2 regions of the Thermoanaerobacter sp. X514 genome follow, and region 2 is predicted to be linked to the other one. Evidence: a T-box and tRNA genes for the amino acid it is inferred to sense, from the RefSeq annotation. Region 2 holds a T-box; the other holds one or more tRNA genes.
What was found. A T-box is a leader RNA that pairs with one kind of tRNA and senses whether it is charged. The one in region 2 lies ahead of thrS (threonine--tRNA ligase), so its partner is inferred to be a tRNA-Thr.
Positions count from the first base shown of each region.

Region 1: it encodes a tRNA-Thr, which carries the amino acid that the T-box ahead of thrS (threonine--tRNA ligase) is inferred to sense. The anticodon was not compared.

Region 1 is NC_010320.1:928,673-936,828, forward strand. It holds rRNA gene TETH514_RS04590 (23S ribosomal RNA) at 1-628, shown strand, start outside; rRNA gene rrf (5S ribosomal RNA) at 661-812, shown strand; tRNA gene TETH514_RS04600 (tRNA-Asn) at 822-896, shown strand; tRNA gene TETH514_RS04605 (tRNA-Glu) at 903-977, shown strand; tRNA gene TETH514_RS04610 (tRNA-Ile) at 987-1,062, shown strand; tRNA gene TETH514_RS04615 (tRNA-Asp) at 1,088-1,164, shown strand; tRNA gene TETH514_RS04620 (tRNA-Phe) at 1,174-1,249, shown strand; tRNA gene TETH514_RS04625 (tRNA-Thr) at 1,278-1,352, shown strand; gene TETH514_RS13135 (CGNR zinc finger domain-containing protein) at 1,522-1,833, opposite strand; partial or broken gene TETH514_RS12250 (ATP-binding protein) at 1,859-2,110, opposite strand; gene TETH514_RS04630 (ferritin-like domain-containing protein) at 2,364-2,858, shown strand; gene TETH514_RS04635 (class II SORL domain-containing protein) at 2,880-3,254, shown strand; tRNA gene TETH514_RS04640 (tRNA-Tyr) at 3,471-3,556, shown strand; tRNA gene TETH514_RS04645 (tRNA-Lys) at 3,560-3,635, shown strand; gene TETH514_RS04650 (hypothetical protein) at 3,979-4,491, shown strand; gene TETH514_RS04655 (carbon starvation protein A) at 4,510-6,150, shown strand; gene TETH514_RS04660 (sodium:alanine symporter family protein) at 6,502-7,866, shown strand.
Region 2 is NC_010320.1:2,068,790-2,076,945, reverse strand. It holds gene hslO (Hsp33 family molecular chaperone HslO) at 22-906, shown strand; tRNA gene TETH514_RS10380 (tRNA-Val) at 1,032-1,107, shown strand; tRNA gene TETH514_RS10375 (tRNA-Asp) at 1,109-1,185, shown strand; tRNA gene TETH514_RS10370 (tRNA-Phe) at 1,191-1,266, shown strand; tRNA gene TETH514_RS10365 (tRNA-Gly) at 1,272-1,347, shown strand; tRNA gene TETH514_RS10360 (tRNA-Cys) at 1,352-1,426, shown strand; gene TETH514_RS10355 (thioredoxin family protein) at 1,538-1,873, shown strand; gene TETH514_RS10350 (response regulator) at 1,972-2,928, shown strand; gene TETH514_RS10345 (DUF6873 family GME fold protein) at 2,987-3,721, shown strand; gene ytxC (putative sporulation protein YtxC) at 3,777-4,655, shown strand; gene TETH514_RS10335 (DUF445 domain-containing protein) at 4,740-5,339, shown strand; T-box leader at 5,392-5,583, shown strand; gene thrS (threonine--tRNA ligase) at 5,637-7,541, shown strand; gene TETH514_RS10325 (MFS transporter) at 7,644-8,156, shown strand, end outside.

The DNA.
Region 1 (8,156 bases), 1.1 Mb from region 2:
GTAACGGAGGCGCCCAAAGGTTACCTCAGCGCGGACGGGAATCGCGCGAAAGAGTGCAAAGGCAGAAGGTAGCCTGACTGCGAGAGAGACATCTCGAGCAGGGACGAAAGTCGGGCTTAGTGATCCGGCGGCAGTGAGTGGGAACGCCGTCGCTCAACGGATAAAAGCTACCCCGGGGATAACAGGCTGATCTCCCCCAAGAGTCCACATCGACGGGGAGGTTTGGCACCTCGATGTCGGCTCATCGCATCCTGGGGCTGAAGTAGGTCCCAAGGGTTGGGCTGTTCGCCCATTAAAGCGGTACGCGAGCTGGGTTCAGAACGTCGTGAGACAGTTCGGTCCCTATCCGTCGCGGGCGTAGGAAACTTGAGAGGCACTGCCCCTAGTACGAGAGGACCGGGGTGGACGAACCGATGGTGTACCAGTTGCACCGCCAGGTGCACAGCTGGGTAGCCAAGTTCGGAAGGGATAAACGCTGAAAGCATCTAAGCGTGAAGCCCGCCTCAAGATTAGGTTTCCCATCCGAGAGGGGTAAGACACCTCGAAGACCACGAGGTAGATAGGCCGGGGGTGTAAGAGTGGAAACACTCTTAGCTGACCGGTACTAATCAGTCGAGGACTTGACCGAGAAGGCTTTGTGCAGTTTTGAGGGTCTAGATTTCCGGTGGCGATAGCGGAGGGGAAACACCCGTTCCCATTCCGAACACGGTCCACAAGGGGCCCCCAGACGGTCGCAAGACCGGCTGGGGTGCTAGTTAAGCCCTCCAGCGCCGATGGTACTGCTTTCGCGGGAGAGTAGGTCGCTGCCGGAATTAAAATATTCCTCAGTAGCTCAATGGTGGAGCAACCGGCTGTTAACCGGTAGGCTGTAGGTTCGAGTCCTACCTGAGGAGCCAAATCGTGGCCCCGTGGTCAAGTGGTTAAGACACCGCCCTTTCACGGCGGCAACATGGGTTCGAATCCCGTCGGGGTCACCAAATAAATATGGGCCTTTAGCTCAGCTGGCAGAGCGGTCGGCTCATAACCGATTGGTCCGGGGTTCAAATCCCTGAAGGCCCACCATTTCAATAAAATTAAATAATAATGCGGCCCAATAGCTCAGTTGGTTAGAGCGCCAGCCTGTCACGCTGGAGGTCGAGGGTTCAAGTCCCTTTTGGGTCGCCATTATGTTATGCCTCGATAGCTCAGTAGGTAGAGCAAGGGACTGAAAATCCCTGTGTCAGTGGTTCGATTCCACTTCGAGGCACCATAATTTTTTTATGGAGGTTTTAGTTATTGCTGGCGTAGCTCAGTGGCAGAGCAGTTGATTCGTAATCAACAGGTCGTGGGTTCGAATCCCACTGCCAGCTCCAGTTAAATCAAGGTTTCCAAGCCCATCGGTAAAGTGAATCGATGGGTTTTTTCTTGTTTTCGCTGCAAAAACGCTGCAATCTGATGATGTAAATGTTTCAAAGTTGCTTTGCAGCATTTGAAATTGCAGCGGACTTTTCCCTCCTGTAGAGCAAAAGGAATTCCGGGCCTCTATGAGGAGGCTTTTTCTTTTTGCCTGTAATAGTGCGTTAAGCGGTTTGCTTTATTTCGACATTCCTCACTGCAAAAGCGCTTATTGGGTTTATCAGCATAAAACAGCCTCTCACAATAATTGTGTGCACATCTTCTTATTATTCTGCCTTCTGCGAGGTCAAACCACAACCCCAAATAGCAAGCATGAAGCAAAGAAGGGCAATGCCATGCCGGCTCAAAGGTGCTATTCTGAGAAGAAGTGTAAAAGTCAATATATTTTTGTACAAAAAGTGGAATATAATTTTGTACAAAAAATGTACTAAGATACATTCGAAGAACTGTTAAAATATTCAACTTATGACTTTAATCTATATGAAGGCCCTTTTATTGATATAACATGCGAATGATGAAGTAATCTATCCAATATTGCATTAGTTATTGTTGCTGATCCAAATACTTCTGCCCAATTAGAAAAGGGCATATTAGTTGTAATAATAGTACTATGTTTTTCATACCTTTTAGATATTAGCTGAAAAAATATATTTGAAGTATCTGTGTCTATTGGTAAGTAACCTACTTCATCTATTATTAGTACTTTATACTTTGAAGACTATTATTTATGACTTTCTTTTAAAAGAAAATAGTTAGTTTATAATTTTTTGTTAAATATATGTTAAATATAAAATTTTTAGAGCTTTTTGACTTTGGGATAAAGTTGTGGTATAATGAAAAACAAGGATGTAGTAGAAAAAAATGCTGTATCAATATAAATAGACGGTATTTGAAGATAGCTTTAAATTCAGTTTACACAAGCTAAAGATAAAAGAATAAACTAAAAATATGTGGGAAGGAGAGTTTATATGGGAACAAAGGGAAGAGAGATAGTGGGAAAAGAGGTTGACAAGATAATTGAATTTTTAAACAAAGCATTAGCTGATGAATGGTTGGCTTATTATCAGTATTGGATTGGGGCAAAAGTTGTAAGAGGGCCAATGAGTGGAGCAGTAGCTGCTGAACTAAGTGAGCATGCAGGAGAGGAATTAAGCCATGCTGAGAAGTTGGCAGAGCGCATCATTCAATTAGGTGGAACACCTATATTAAAACCAGAGGATTGGTATAAGCTTACCAATTGCGGTTATGATACGCCAGACAATCCTGAAGTTAAAGTTATTTTGGAGCAAAATATAAAAGGAGAACAATGTGCTATAGAAGTTTACAACAAAATGTTGTCAGAACTTAAAGATGTTGATCCTGTGACATATCATTTAATTTTAGAGATATTAGAAGATGAGATAGAGCACGAAGAAGATTTAGAGAACTTAAAAGAAGACATGGATATGATGAATAAAAAATAATAAAAAGTGAGGAGGATATTTATGGAGAAATTTGGTTCATTATATCAAAGTGGAGATTGGAAAGGAGAAAAACACGTTCCTGTCATACATATCTCTGACAAGGTCAAAAAAGAAGAGGTAGTTGAATTAAGAGTCAATATAGGAGAAGAAATTCCACATCCAAATACGCTAGAACATCACATCAAATGGATTAAAGTGTATTTTCATGGTGAAGGAGATAAATTCCCTGTTGAGATAGGTAATTACAATTTCACATCTCACGGAGAGTATGGAGTGTTTACAGAACCCGACTTGACAATAAAGTTTAAAGTTGAAAAATCAGGGACAATCTATGCGGCAAGTTACTGCAATATACACGGTTTGTGGGAGAATAGCAAAAAGATAGAGGTTGAGTAAAATATCAAAGGGCTTTCATCTTTAAATTTATCCAGATGAAAGCCCTTTGTTGCTAATTTAATGAAAGGAGTAAATCAAATTATAGAATCATTCACATATTTTAACATAAAAATAGTTGCATAAAAGCCCTTTACAAATAGGGCTCTATATGATAAAATAAGCTACGTGGTTTTTCTTAAAGTTTTAGAGTAAAACTTTTTATTGTCTTAAAAATGTGGAGGGATACCCAAGTGGCCAAAGGGGGCAGACTGTAAATCTGTTGGCTATCGCCTTCGATGGTTCGAATCCATCTCCCTCCACCATATGACCCATTAGCTCAGGAGGTAGAGCACCTGCCTTTTAAGCAGGGTGTCCCGCGTTCGAGTCGCGGATGGGTCACCAGTCATGAGAAAAACAGTTATCTTTTTAGATAGCTGTTTTTTATCATAGTGTAAAATTATCCTAAAAGTATCTTGACACTATCGGAATATGTGCTATAATGATAACGTAACCATGCAGCAATTGATATTACGGTTTATCATGATTAGGTTTTAAAATATGGATATTAGAGCTTTAAATACGATTACATTTTATAAAAAAGTTTTAATAAAAAAAAGAAAGAGAAGTGATTTTGCTATAGGGACAATAGGTTAAACCGAATTTTATTTTAAAATAATGAAGGAATTTCTATAACTATGTAGACTATATACATAAAGAAGATAATAATCTTGCGGGGTGCATATAAATGGTTAAGGAAGAATATTTAGATTTATTGGAAAAGAAACATAGTGTTTACTATGACGTGTATAGAGACTATGAATTAAACGGTAGATTTCTGGATATATATGCAGAGTTTCATATGAGGAATGAGAGGTACTTTTTGATAGATGTGCTGGATGCATACGAGACCCATGAGTATAGGCTCGTGAAATATTATGAAAATCTAAAACTTGATGATGCAGCAGAGTTTGGCACATGGTTGAAAGAGCAGGTTGAAGTCCTCATTAAACCTCATACGGAGCATATGTGCACCATATTGACCGGAGTAATGGTAACTGATAGAGGCATTAACAGGAATGTGGAGAAATTTATTAAAGATTACAGGTATACAAGATACTTCACATTTGGAATAAAAGGCTGGGGAGAAATAAGACTTGTAGGCGTTGACATTGCTTCCAATAGGGTGGTGGCAAACAGGAAGGGAAGAGAGGTGATAAAGGATTTTATGATTCCTATGCCAAAGCCCAATTATAAATAAAAGGGAGGTAACATTTAAATGAGTGCAATAATTTTACTGATAAGTGCTATTATTCTTTTTGTACTTGCTTATATCTTTTACGGAGGCTGGCTTGCAAAACAGTGGGGTTTGCAGCCAGACAATAATACCCCTGCACACACCATGTATGATGGCGTGGACTATGTCCCTGCAAAGGCACCTGTCCTTCTGGGCCATCACTTTGCATCCATAGCCGGTGCCGGTCCTATAAACGGACCTATACAAGCCGCTATATTTGGATGGGTACCAGCAACACTCTGGATTCTTTTAGGCGGTATATTCCTAGGTGGAGCCCATGATTTTGGTTCACTTCTTGCATCATTGAGGCATAAGGGCAAGTCCATAGGTGATATCATACAAGCAAATGTTGGCTTGACAGCAAAGAGGTTGTTTCTTTTGTTTTCCTGGTCGACACTGGTACTCATAGTTGCAGCCTTTACAAACATAGTGGCTGATACTTTTGTCTCTACACCCCAGGCAGCCACTGCTTCACTGCTTTTTATACTATTTGCCGTGGTATTTGGATTTGCTGTATGCAGAAGGAATGCACCACTTGGCTTGAGTACCGTGTTGGGTGTGGCGGCTTTGGCGTTATCTATATGGATAGGTTATATAGCCCCGTTATCATTGCCTAAGACCACATGGATAATCATCCTTGCCGTGTATATAGTAGCTGCATCAGTTATGCCTGTATGGATACTCCTGCAGCCAAGGGATTACTTGAACTCTTTCCTTCTCTATGGAATGATGATTGGCGGTGTTGTTGGTATACTGCTTTATAACCCGAGGATTCAACTTCCAGCGTTTACAAGCTTTAAGGTTGGTACGCAGTATCTCTTCCCGATGCTGTTCATTACCATAGCATGCGGTGCCATATCCGGTTTCCACTCACTGGTGGCCTCCGGCACCACAGCAAAACAGCTGGACAAAGAAGGGGATGCTAAGTTAATAGGCTATGGCTCTATGCTTATAGAGAGCACCTTAGCCATAATTTCTATAATTACCGCAGCGTATCTTACTCAAGATAAGTTTGCAGAGCTTATTAAGTTTGGTCCAACCAATGTGTTTGCTGATGGATTAGGTACATTCATGGCCAGCTTTGGTATAAATCAGGTTGTAGGAAAGACCTTTGCTGCCCTTGCTGTGTCTGCATTTGCCATGACCACGCTGGATACAGCCACAAGGCTCGGCAGGTTTGCCTTCCAGGAGTTTTTTGAAAATATATCGGAGTCTGGAGAGACAGTGGCATCTTCTAACCCTGTGGCTAAATTCTTTAGTGACAGGTATGTGGCATCTGTAATCACTGTGGTTATTTCTATTGTACTTGCATTTACAAGCTGGAAGGCTATATGGCCTATATTTGGTGCGGCTAACCAGCTCCTCGCAGCGGTAGCACTGCTGGCAGTGGCTGCATGGCTTGCCAATGCAGGTAGGAACAATAAAATGCTCATTATCCCTATGATATTTATGTTTATAGTTACTTTGACAGCCCTTGTACTTCTGATTCAATCTAATATTGCTTCTGGTAACTATATACTGGTGTTATTTGCCGTCCTGCTGTTTATCCTGGCTATACTATTAATACTTCAAACATATGGAGTGCTTACAGGAAAGAACAGAAGAGAAGGGGTAGCAAAATAGATAAAAAGCCTGCCGCAGGGAAGGCTTTTTAAGTGCGCCCGGCATGGGCGATAGCTAGGCGGTGAAAGTCCGCTATGGCCATGGCGGTGGGAACCATTAGCCAAAGGCAAGGGTGTCCATCGTAATTGGACGTTAATTGTTTAGCTTTGTTTTCAAAGGATTTCCTCCATTATAAGAATTCGACAAAAAAGGAGGAATTCCTTTAAAAATACATAGCAGAACCCCTTAATTTGTGAGGATTTTGGGGTTTTGTAATCTCTAATGAATGTATTTTGAAAGAGGGAATATTAGGTTAAATTTTGTTTATAATTAAGAAATTTATAAAAATTGAGTGTTTAGAGGGGTTATATTATGGACAAATTATTGGAAATCAATAGTACTGTCAATGGTATAGTATGGGGTCCACCTATGCTTATTCTTATCGTTGGAACGGGCCTTATACTTACCATAGGTCTGGGATTCATACAGATTAGAAAATTCCCTTATGTAATGAAAAACACGTTGTTTAAAATGTTTGAAAAGTCCCAGAAGGGAGAAGGAGAAATAACTCCCTTTCAGGCTCTGGCAACGGCTCTGGCGGCGACGGTTGGAACCGGCAATATCGCGGGTGTCGCTACGGCTATTGCACTTGGCGGACCGGGAGCTATTTTTTGGATGCTCATCGCTGCTCTCGTCGGCATGGCAACCAAATTCAGTGAAGTCGTGCTGGCGGTTCATTTTAGAGACAGAAAACCCGACGGAAGTTTTGCCGGTGGGCCTATGTATTATCTGGAGAAGGGGCTTAAACAGAAATGGTTAGCGGTGCTTTTTGCCATGTTCGGTGCACTAGCTGCTTTTGGTATAGGCAATATGGTTCAGGCCAATTCGGTAGCTGCTTCTCTTGAAACGACTTTCGGGGTCCCGAAGTTATATACCGGTGTAGCCCTTGCAATATTGACCGCCCTTGTAATCCTTGGAGGTTTAAAGAGGCTAGCTGCAGTTACTGAAAAACTGGTGCCCTTTATGGCTGCTTTTTATATTATTGGAGCTCTAATAATAATTTTATTGAATATATCAAAACTACCCTCAGCCATCGGTATGATAATAAATCAGGCCTTCACGGGATCGGCTGCCGCTGGTGGATTTGCCGGCGCTACAGTTATGATGGCGATGCGCTATGGTGTGGCCAGGGGTATTTTTTCTAACGAAGCCGGTTTGGGTAGCGCTCCCATAGCCCATGCTGCGGCTACCACTGACCATCCGGTCCGCCAGGGTCTGTGGGGAATTTTCGAGGTTTTCATGGATACCATCGTTATATGCTCGCTAACTGCCCTTGCAATACTCACCACTGGTGTATGGGCCGAGGTGGATGCGGCTGGCAAGCAACTTACCGGCGCTGCGTTGACCACCGCAGCGTTTAACAAGGGGCTCCCAGGACCGGGCGGCATTATAGTGGCTATAGGTATACTGCTTTTCGCGTTTTCAACCTTGCTCAGCTGGTCCTATTACGGAGAAAAGTCTGCCGAGTACCTTTTCGGCGTAGGCGTAAAGATTATATACAGAATTATATGGATACCTTTTGTGGTAATAGGTGCAGTGGGTGGACTCGAAGCACTGTGGGATCTGGCGGATACTTTGAACGGTCTTATGGCGATACCGAACCTCATTGGTCTTATAGGTTTGAGCGGAACAGTCTTTAAATTAACAAGGGAGTTTTTTAAAAAAGAGGGCGCGTAACTCGTCTTTACGTAGCAAGAAGGATATTATTTTCCCGCCCTGAAATTTCTTTCTAAGTGAGGGGTCTAAGGCGGGTATTGTTTTTTTGGAATTATTTGAGTATAATGCTTCTATACATTATTTCATTATTTACATTACGGGTGGTGCTGTTGTTCAGTGTTGTGGGATTTGTCGTTTTTTCCGACATCGGAAAAGAGGAGAATGGCCAATGTCAAATCACTAAAGGAAGCTATTTTAAAAGAAATATATGTAATTATATATTTCCATCCCTGGGGTTGTAGAAGGAGAGG
Region 2 (8,156 bases):
TTGATATAGGAGGTATTTACGATGAGGGATTATATTGTGCGAGCTACAGCTTATAATAATAAAATATTAGCTATTGCAGCTTTTTCAACACAAACTGCCCAGAAGGCTAAAGAAATTCACAATCTCACACCTACCACTTGTGCAGCTTTAGGAAGAGCTTTGACAGCTGTCGCGATGATGAGAGTTATGATGAAGGGAGAAAAAGATAAGGTTACCTTAGTTATAAAAGGTGATGGACCGATTGGGAATATCGTTGTAGTGTCAAATTACCCGGGAATTGTCAAAGGGTATGTAGGGAATCCTACAGTGGATTTACCACTGTCTGAAAAAGGGAAATTAGATGTAGGCAAAGCTGTTGGTAAAAATGGATATGTGACTGTCATAAAGGATATAGGTTTAAAAGAACCCTACGTTGGAACTGTAGAGCTTCAAACTGGGGAAATCGGAGAAGATATAGCCTATTATTTTTATACCTCTGAACAGGTACCTTCTGCTGTTGGGGTAGGAGTGTTAGTTGGAAAAGAAGGAAATGTTTTAGCTTCTGGAGGCTTTATTATACAATTATTGCCTAATATTGAAGAAGAAGTTGTAGCAAAGGTAGAGGAAGCACTCAAGAATATTTCTTCAGTGACAGAATTGTTAAGGAAAGGATATCTGCCAGAAGATATATTGAACCATATATTAGGGGAGATGGGACTTAATATTTTAGAAAGAGTAGATTTAAAATATGAATGTGATTGTTCACAAGAAAGATTTGAAACTGCTATAATTGCTCTTGGAAAAGAGGAGATAAAAAAACTTATTGCAGAAGGACAATCAGTTGAAGCTGTATGCCATTTTTGTGGTAAAAAGTATCTGATAGAGGAAAGTAGGCTTAAAGAATTGCTGAGAATTGCAGAGGAATAAAGCAAATTTAAGAGAATAATTGATATTTTTTATTCTTAATTAGACGTAAAGGCGAAAAAATCCTCAAAATAGTGTTGACTAATAGCAGTTTTTTATGTATACTATTACTTGCACGGCAGTAAAATGGTCGTATAGCTCAGCTGGGAGAGCACCTGCCTTACAAGCAGGGGGTCATAGGTTCGAGTCCTATTGCGACCACCACGGCCCAATAGCTCAGTTGGTTAGAGCGCCAGCCTGTCACGCTGGAGGTCGAGGGTTCAAGTCCCTTTTGGGTCGCCAGTTATGCCTCGATAGCTCAGTAGGTAGAGCAAGGGACTGAAAATCCCTGTGTCAGTGGTTCGATTCCACTTCGAGGCACCATTTGTGCGGACATAGCTCAGTTGGTAGAGCATCACCTTGCCAAGGTGAGGGTCGCGAGTTCGAGTCTCGTTGTCCGCTCCAGTATGGCGACATAGCCAAGTGGTAAGGCAGAGGTCTGCAAAACCTTTATTCCCCGGTTCGAATCCGGGTGTCGCCTCCATAAAAATATGAAACTTTAGTGAATAAGGTTATGAAAAAGCCCTGGAAGGGGCTTATATTTTTTAATTTTTAAAATCTAATTGTTTATAGTCTTTTGGGTAGGAGGGAAATTATGGAGAAAATTATCGACATAGAAAATATAGAACAAATTATAAAGGAAAATGATATGGTATTTCTTTATTTTTCTACACAAGATTGCGGAATATGTACTTCATTGCTTCCTAAACTTGAAGGAATGCTAGTAAACTATCCAAAAATAAAAAGTTTTCACATTCCTATTGACGAGATTCCGCTGGCTTCTGGTAAGTTTTCTGTTTTTACTGTTCCTACTGTAATAGTTTATGTGGATGGAAAAGAGGCAATAAGAGAGGCTCGTTTTATAAGTATGGACACATTGGAAGAAAAAATTTCAAAATATTACTCTCTTTTCTTTGAAGAAACTGCATAAAATTTTATGTAAAATTTTTTCATTTTTAATTTAAATTTAATTTGCTAAAGTAGTAGTTTTTTTGCCAAAATTTTTATATAATATTATGGGGTTGTTAAATGTTTTTTTGTGGAGGAAGCATTGTGAAGGGGAGAAACATTCTTATTGTCGATGATAACAAACTTACAAGGAAAATTTTGAAAGATATTTTAGAAAATGCTGGGTATGGGGTGCTAGAGGCTAAAGATGGAGAAGAGGCTTTACAAATATACAAGAATAAACTACCTGATATGGTAATATTAGATATAGTTATGCCAGGCATGACTGGCTTTGACCTTTTAAGAATTTTGAGGAAAGAAGAAGAAAATTTGATGCTTCCTATAATACTTTTGACTTCACAGGACAATTTTGAAGAAAAAATTAAAGGGTTGGAATTGGGTGCAGATGATTATTTAGTGAAACCTTTTAATGACAAAGAACTTCTGTTTAAAGTCAATAATTTGTTTCAGCGGATAGAACACAACAGAATGGCCAACCCTCTTACTGGTCTTAGAGGAAATATTGACATTAAAGAAGAAATAAAAAGGCGAATTAAAGAAAACAAGCCTTATGCCATTTTGTATATTGATTTGGACAATTTTAAGTCTTATAATGATTACTATGGTTTTCTAAGAGGAGATAATGTAATAAAACTTACAGCCAAAATTTTATCAGATGCTGTAAATCTGATTGGAAATGAAAGAGATTTTTTGGGACACATAGGTGGAGATGATTTTGTGATAATTACTACTCCTGATAAAGCTGAAGAGATGTGTAAGTATATAATTTCTCGCTTTGATGAGGAAATAAAGTATTTATATGACGATGAAGATAGAAAACGGGGTTACATAGAGACAATTGGTAGGACTGGCGAAAAGATGATGTTTCCACTGGTATCAATTTCTATTGCTATTGTCACAAATGAATTTAGAGATTTTAAAAATGATTTGGAAATAAGTGCAGTAGCTGCTGAATTGAAAAAGAAATTAAAGACAATGGATGGAAGTTGTTATTTAAAAGATAGAAGAAAAGGTTAAAGAAAAGGTTAAGGGCATACAACAGTATGCCCTATCTTTGTATAAAAGAGGTGAAAAAATGTCTAATCCCTTTGTTCCCCATGGCAATTTTAAATGGGTTGTAATTGATGGAAGAGAGAGGGAAATTGGAGATAGTTTGTCTAAGTTAGGGATAAAAGTCTTATATACTGAAAAATGTGCAGATTTATACGATGCCATTTCTTTTCATCCCGATATACTTTTGCATCCCTTAGGAGACAGAGAAATCATTGTAGCTCCCAATGTGACACCAGAGTTTATACGCAAATTGAAATTAATAGGTTTAAAAGTAAAAATAGGACAAACTTTTTTGAAACGTAACTATCCTTATGATATCGCATATAATGTAGCAAGATTGGGAAACACAGCTTTTCACAATTTCAAGTACACAGATCCTGTTTTAAGAGAGTCCTTAGAAAAAAAAGGTGTCAAGTTTTTAAATGTAAAGCAAGGTTATACAAAATGTAATATGGCAATCATAGATGATAATAGCTTTATAACTTCAGACAAAGGAATATTTGAGGTAGCAGTTAGCAATGGTTTTGAAGCGCTTTTGATAGAACCCGGAGGTGTTTTTTTAAAGGGTTTTGAATACGGGTTTATTGGCGGTGCAATGGGGCTTATAGGAGAGAAAAAATTAGCAGTAACTGGTGTATTCAATTCACATAAAAATTATGAAAAAATTATTGAATTTTTAAATAAAAAAGGAATTGAAATTGTTTATCTTACTTTTAAACAAATAAAAGACATTGGTTCCATCATTCCACTGATTTAAAACAGATAAAAATGATAAAAAGACACATATACTATTAACGAAGGGAGTGAGAAAATTGCAACTATTTTCCATAGGTGTTTCAAAGGATTTAAAACTAGATGGAGAAAATTTAAAACATGGCTTAAAAAATTTAGCTGAAAATGGTATAAAGATTGCGATAAATTCTAATGTATGTGGCTCAGTTACCTATTATAGCTTAAAAGTGGAGGATAAACAAGGCTTTAGCAATGTTGCGAGAATAAGAAATTATATAGCGGAAGCTATTTCAGATATAATTGTTAACCAAATTGACAAACGGATAATAAAAAAATTAATCAATAAATATTACCATTATTTTTCAGAAGATGAAAAGGAGGAAATAGAAAAAATCGCTTACAATATTTTGGAAGATGATGTGAATAAAGAGACATTTAAATTAGCAAAAAAAGAGCAAATTTTTGTATTGGTAAGAGATTTTTTAAAAGAGAGTGATTATATAGACTTAGAAGGGTTTGTGAACTTTAGACTGAGGGATTTTATTGGTGAACTTAGCGAAGTAACAGACAAAGCTGTTGATGAATTTTTAATGAAAAAAGAGTACAACGAGTTTATAGGTTTACTTAAATACTTCGTCGAATTACAGGATTCAAAAGTTGAAATATTGAATATCATTGTCGATAAAAATGGCAAATTTAAACTTTATGATGAAAATAACAAACCAATATCTAATGATTTTATTAATGAAATAGTTACTGAATTAAAAGATGGTGTTATAAGTGATGAAGATGCTTTGATGAGCACGCTTATAACCATTGCTCCTAAAAAAATATTTTTTCATTCTATTAACAATATGAGAGATAATGAAATTCTAGAGACGGTTAAAAAAGTTTTTAATGACAAAGTAGAAATTTGTTATGGCTGTGAATTGTGTTCAAAGATTAAATGTGAAAAATAGCCCAGCTTTTAAAGCTGGGTTTTAAAATTCGTCAAAATCTGATATTATTATATTTGTGATTTTTTAAAATTTAGAGGTGGTGGAATGCAATTTTTAATAAGGATGCTATTTTTAGCTTTTGTAGGAGCGGCTATTGGATGGCTTACGAATTTTGTCGCCGTTAAAATGCTATTTAAGCCTTTGAAACCCGTAAAAATTTTTGGTATTACATTACAAGGACTTATCCCTAAAAGAAAATATGAAATTGCTAAATCAATAGGTGAAATTGTGGAAAGAGAATTGTTATCTTTTAATGATTTATGGGACAGGCTTTTAACAGAAGAAAATCGCAAGTTTCTATTATCGAATTTGGACTTAAAAGTTAAAGAAGTTACAGAAAATAAGCTTCCTTCTTTTCTTCCCAAGGCTATAAAAGAGATGATATCAAACTACATTGGTGATATTATAAATAGAGAAGTAGAAGTATTTTTAAATTCTCCTTCTAATGAAGTGGTAGAGATTATTTCAACAAAACTTAAAATATCAGAAATTGTAGAGGAAAAAATAAAAAGCTTCAAATTAGAAAAATTGGAGGATGTGGTGATAAAAATTGCTCACAGTGAACTTTATATGATAGAGATTATGGGGGGAGTTTTAGGGTTTCTAATAGGAGTATTGCAAGCAATTGTGATACAATTTTTATAAGTTATTATTGACAAATGTCCGAGAGGAAGATATAATGATTAAAAAATTAAATATTAAAGCAATGAGGGGGAAAGTAGATATTTAAAGAACATCACAGAGATTGAATGACATAGGCTGAGATCATTCAAATGTTCTGAATATCGAAGACCACCCCGGAGCTGCGGATGATGAGTCCGAACGGTTATTCCGATATAATACCAGAGTATAAAAAAGAGTGGAACCGCAGATAACCTCTGCCTCTTTACGGGGTAAGAGGTTTTTTATTTAAGAGAAAAATTTTACAAAGGAGGTAATTGAATGATTATAATATTAAAGGATGGCACACAAAGAGAATTTGAAAAGGGTATGACAGTTTATGAAATAGCTAAAAGTATAAGTGAAAGATTAGCAAAAGAAGCCGTCGGTGGAAAGTTTAATGGCAAAGTAGTGGAACTTAATACAAAAATTGAAGAGGACGGAAAATTAGAAATTTTGACTTTTGATGATGAAGAAGGAAAAAAAATTTATTGGCACACTTCTTCCCATATTTTAGCACAAGCTGTAAAAAGGCTTTTTAAAGATGTGAAATTGGCAATTGGTCCGGCTATAGACAATGGCTTTTACTATGACTTCGACACAGATAGGCCTTTTACTACAGAAGACTTTGAAGCTATAGAGCAGGAAATGAATAAAATTATAAAAGAAGATTATAAGTTGGAAAGATTTGTCCTTCCAAAGGATGAAGCAATAAAATTAATGGAGGAAAAAGGTGAACCTTATAAAGTGGAGCTAATTGAAGAAATACCAGAAGGGGAGGAAATTTCTTTTTACAAGCAAGGAGAATTTACTGACCTTTGTGCTGGGCCCCATCTTATGTCAACAGGCATGGTAAAAACTATTAAATTGTTGTCAGTTGCTGGCGCCTACTGGAAAGGCGACGAAAAAAATAAAATGCTTCAAAGAATATATGGAATAAGCTTTCCTAAAAAAAGCATGTTAGATCAATATTTACATATGTTAGAGGAAGCTAAAAAGAGAGACCATAGAAAATTAGGGAAAGAGTTAGATTTGTTTAGTATCCACCCTGAAGGACCAGGTTTTCCTTTTTTCCATCCTAAGGGAATGATTATAAGAAACATTTTAGAAGATTTTTGGCGAAAAGAACATATAAAGCATGGTTATCAGGAAATAAAAACTCCTATAATTTTGAATGAAGAATTATGGCGTAGGTCAGGACACTGGGACCACTATAAAGAGAATATGTATTTCACTGAAATAGACGGAGAGACTTATGCAATAAAGCCTATGAATTGTCCTGGAGCAATGCTTGTTTACAAGTCTACAATGCACAGTTACAGAGATTTACCCTTAAGACTTTGTGAATTGGGTTTAGTGCATAGACATGAACTCTCAGGAGTTTTGCATGGGCTTATGAGAGTAAGAAGTTTTACTCAGGATGATGCTCACTTGTTTATGACTCCTGAGCAGGTTGAAGATGAAATTTTAGGGGTTATAAATTTAGTGGATTATTTCTATAAAATTTTTGGCTTTGAGTATTTTGTTGAATTGTCTACACGTCCTGAAAATTCTATGGGGTCTGATGAAGACTGGGAATTGGCTACAAATGCTTTGATTTCTGCTTTAAATCGCGTGAATTTACCATATAAAGTTAATGAGGGGGATGGTGCATTTTACGGACCCAAAATAGATTTTCATTTAAAAGACAGCATAGGTCGTACGTGGCAATGTGGAACTATCCAATTAGATTTCCAGATGCCTGAAAGGTTTGAACTGGAGTATATAGGCCCAGATGGAGAAAAACACAGACCTATAATGTTGCACAGGGTAATTTACGGAAGTATAGAAAGATTTATTGGAATTCTTACTGAACATTTTGCAGGGGCTTTCCCAACTTGGCTGGCGCCAGTACAAGTTAGAGTTTTGCCTATATCTGATAAACACTATGCTTATGCCCAAAATGTATATGGGCGTCTGTTGGAAAATGACATAAGAGCTGAATTGGACGACAGAAATGAAAAAGTAGGATACAAAATACGAGAGGCACAACTTCAAAAGATTCCCTATATGCTGATTGTAGGGGATAAAGAAGTAGAACAAGGGACAGTATCTTTAAGGTCAAGAAAAGAAGGGGATCTAGGTGCTATTTCCTTAAGTGAGTTTATAGAAAAAATTCTTAAAGAAATCGCTACAAAAGCTTTATAAAATCAAAATGCTCCTTTAAGGGGCATTTTGATTTATTGTTTATTGAAAGAATTTAAAAAACGTGATAATCTAAAATTAAAATATCAATTTTGAGGGAGAGGTATGAAAAAGAACTTAGAGGTTTACAAGCATTTGAAATACAACATAAAAATGAATATGATAAATGGTCTTGCATGGGCTATAGGCTTTAATATGGTTAACCCTTTTATTGGAATATATGCCATAAAATTAGGAGCCGACGATTTTCAGGTATCTCTTTTAAATTCTCTTCCCGCCCTTATGGTGGTAATTGGAGTAATTCCTGTGACCTACTTGATTAATAGCTTAAAGAATGTTCATAAATTTGCTTATATTGTTCTTTATATTGCACGAGCTTTTTATTTTTTACTTGCTCTTGCTCCCTTTTTTAATAAGGAGTTCCAACCGTGGATTGTAGTCATATTAGTAGGAGTAATGAATTTACCTTCTATGGCGGTTGGTATGTGCTGGCAGTCTTTTATGAGTGAATTAATTCCTCACGAATATAGAAGTAAAGTTTTCGCTGACAGAAATTTTTGGACGACAATTGTGGCAACAATTACAGTTTTGGTAACAGGATGGTTGCTTGATAATATA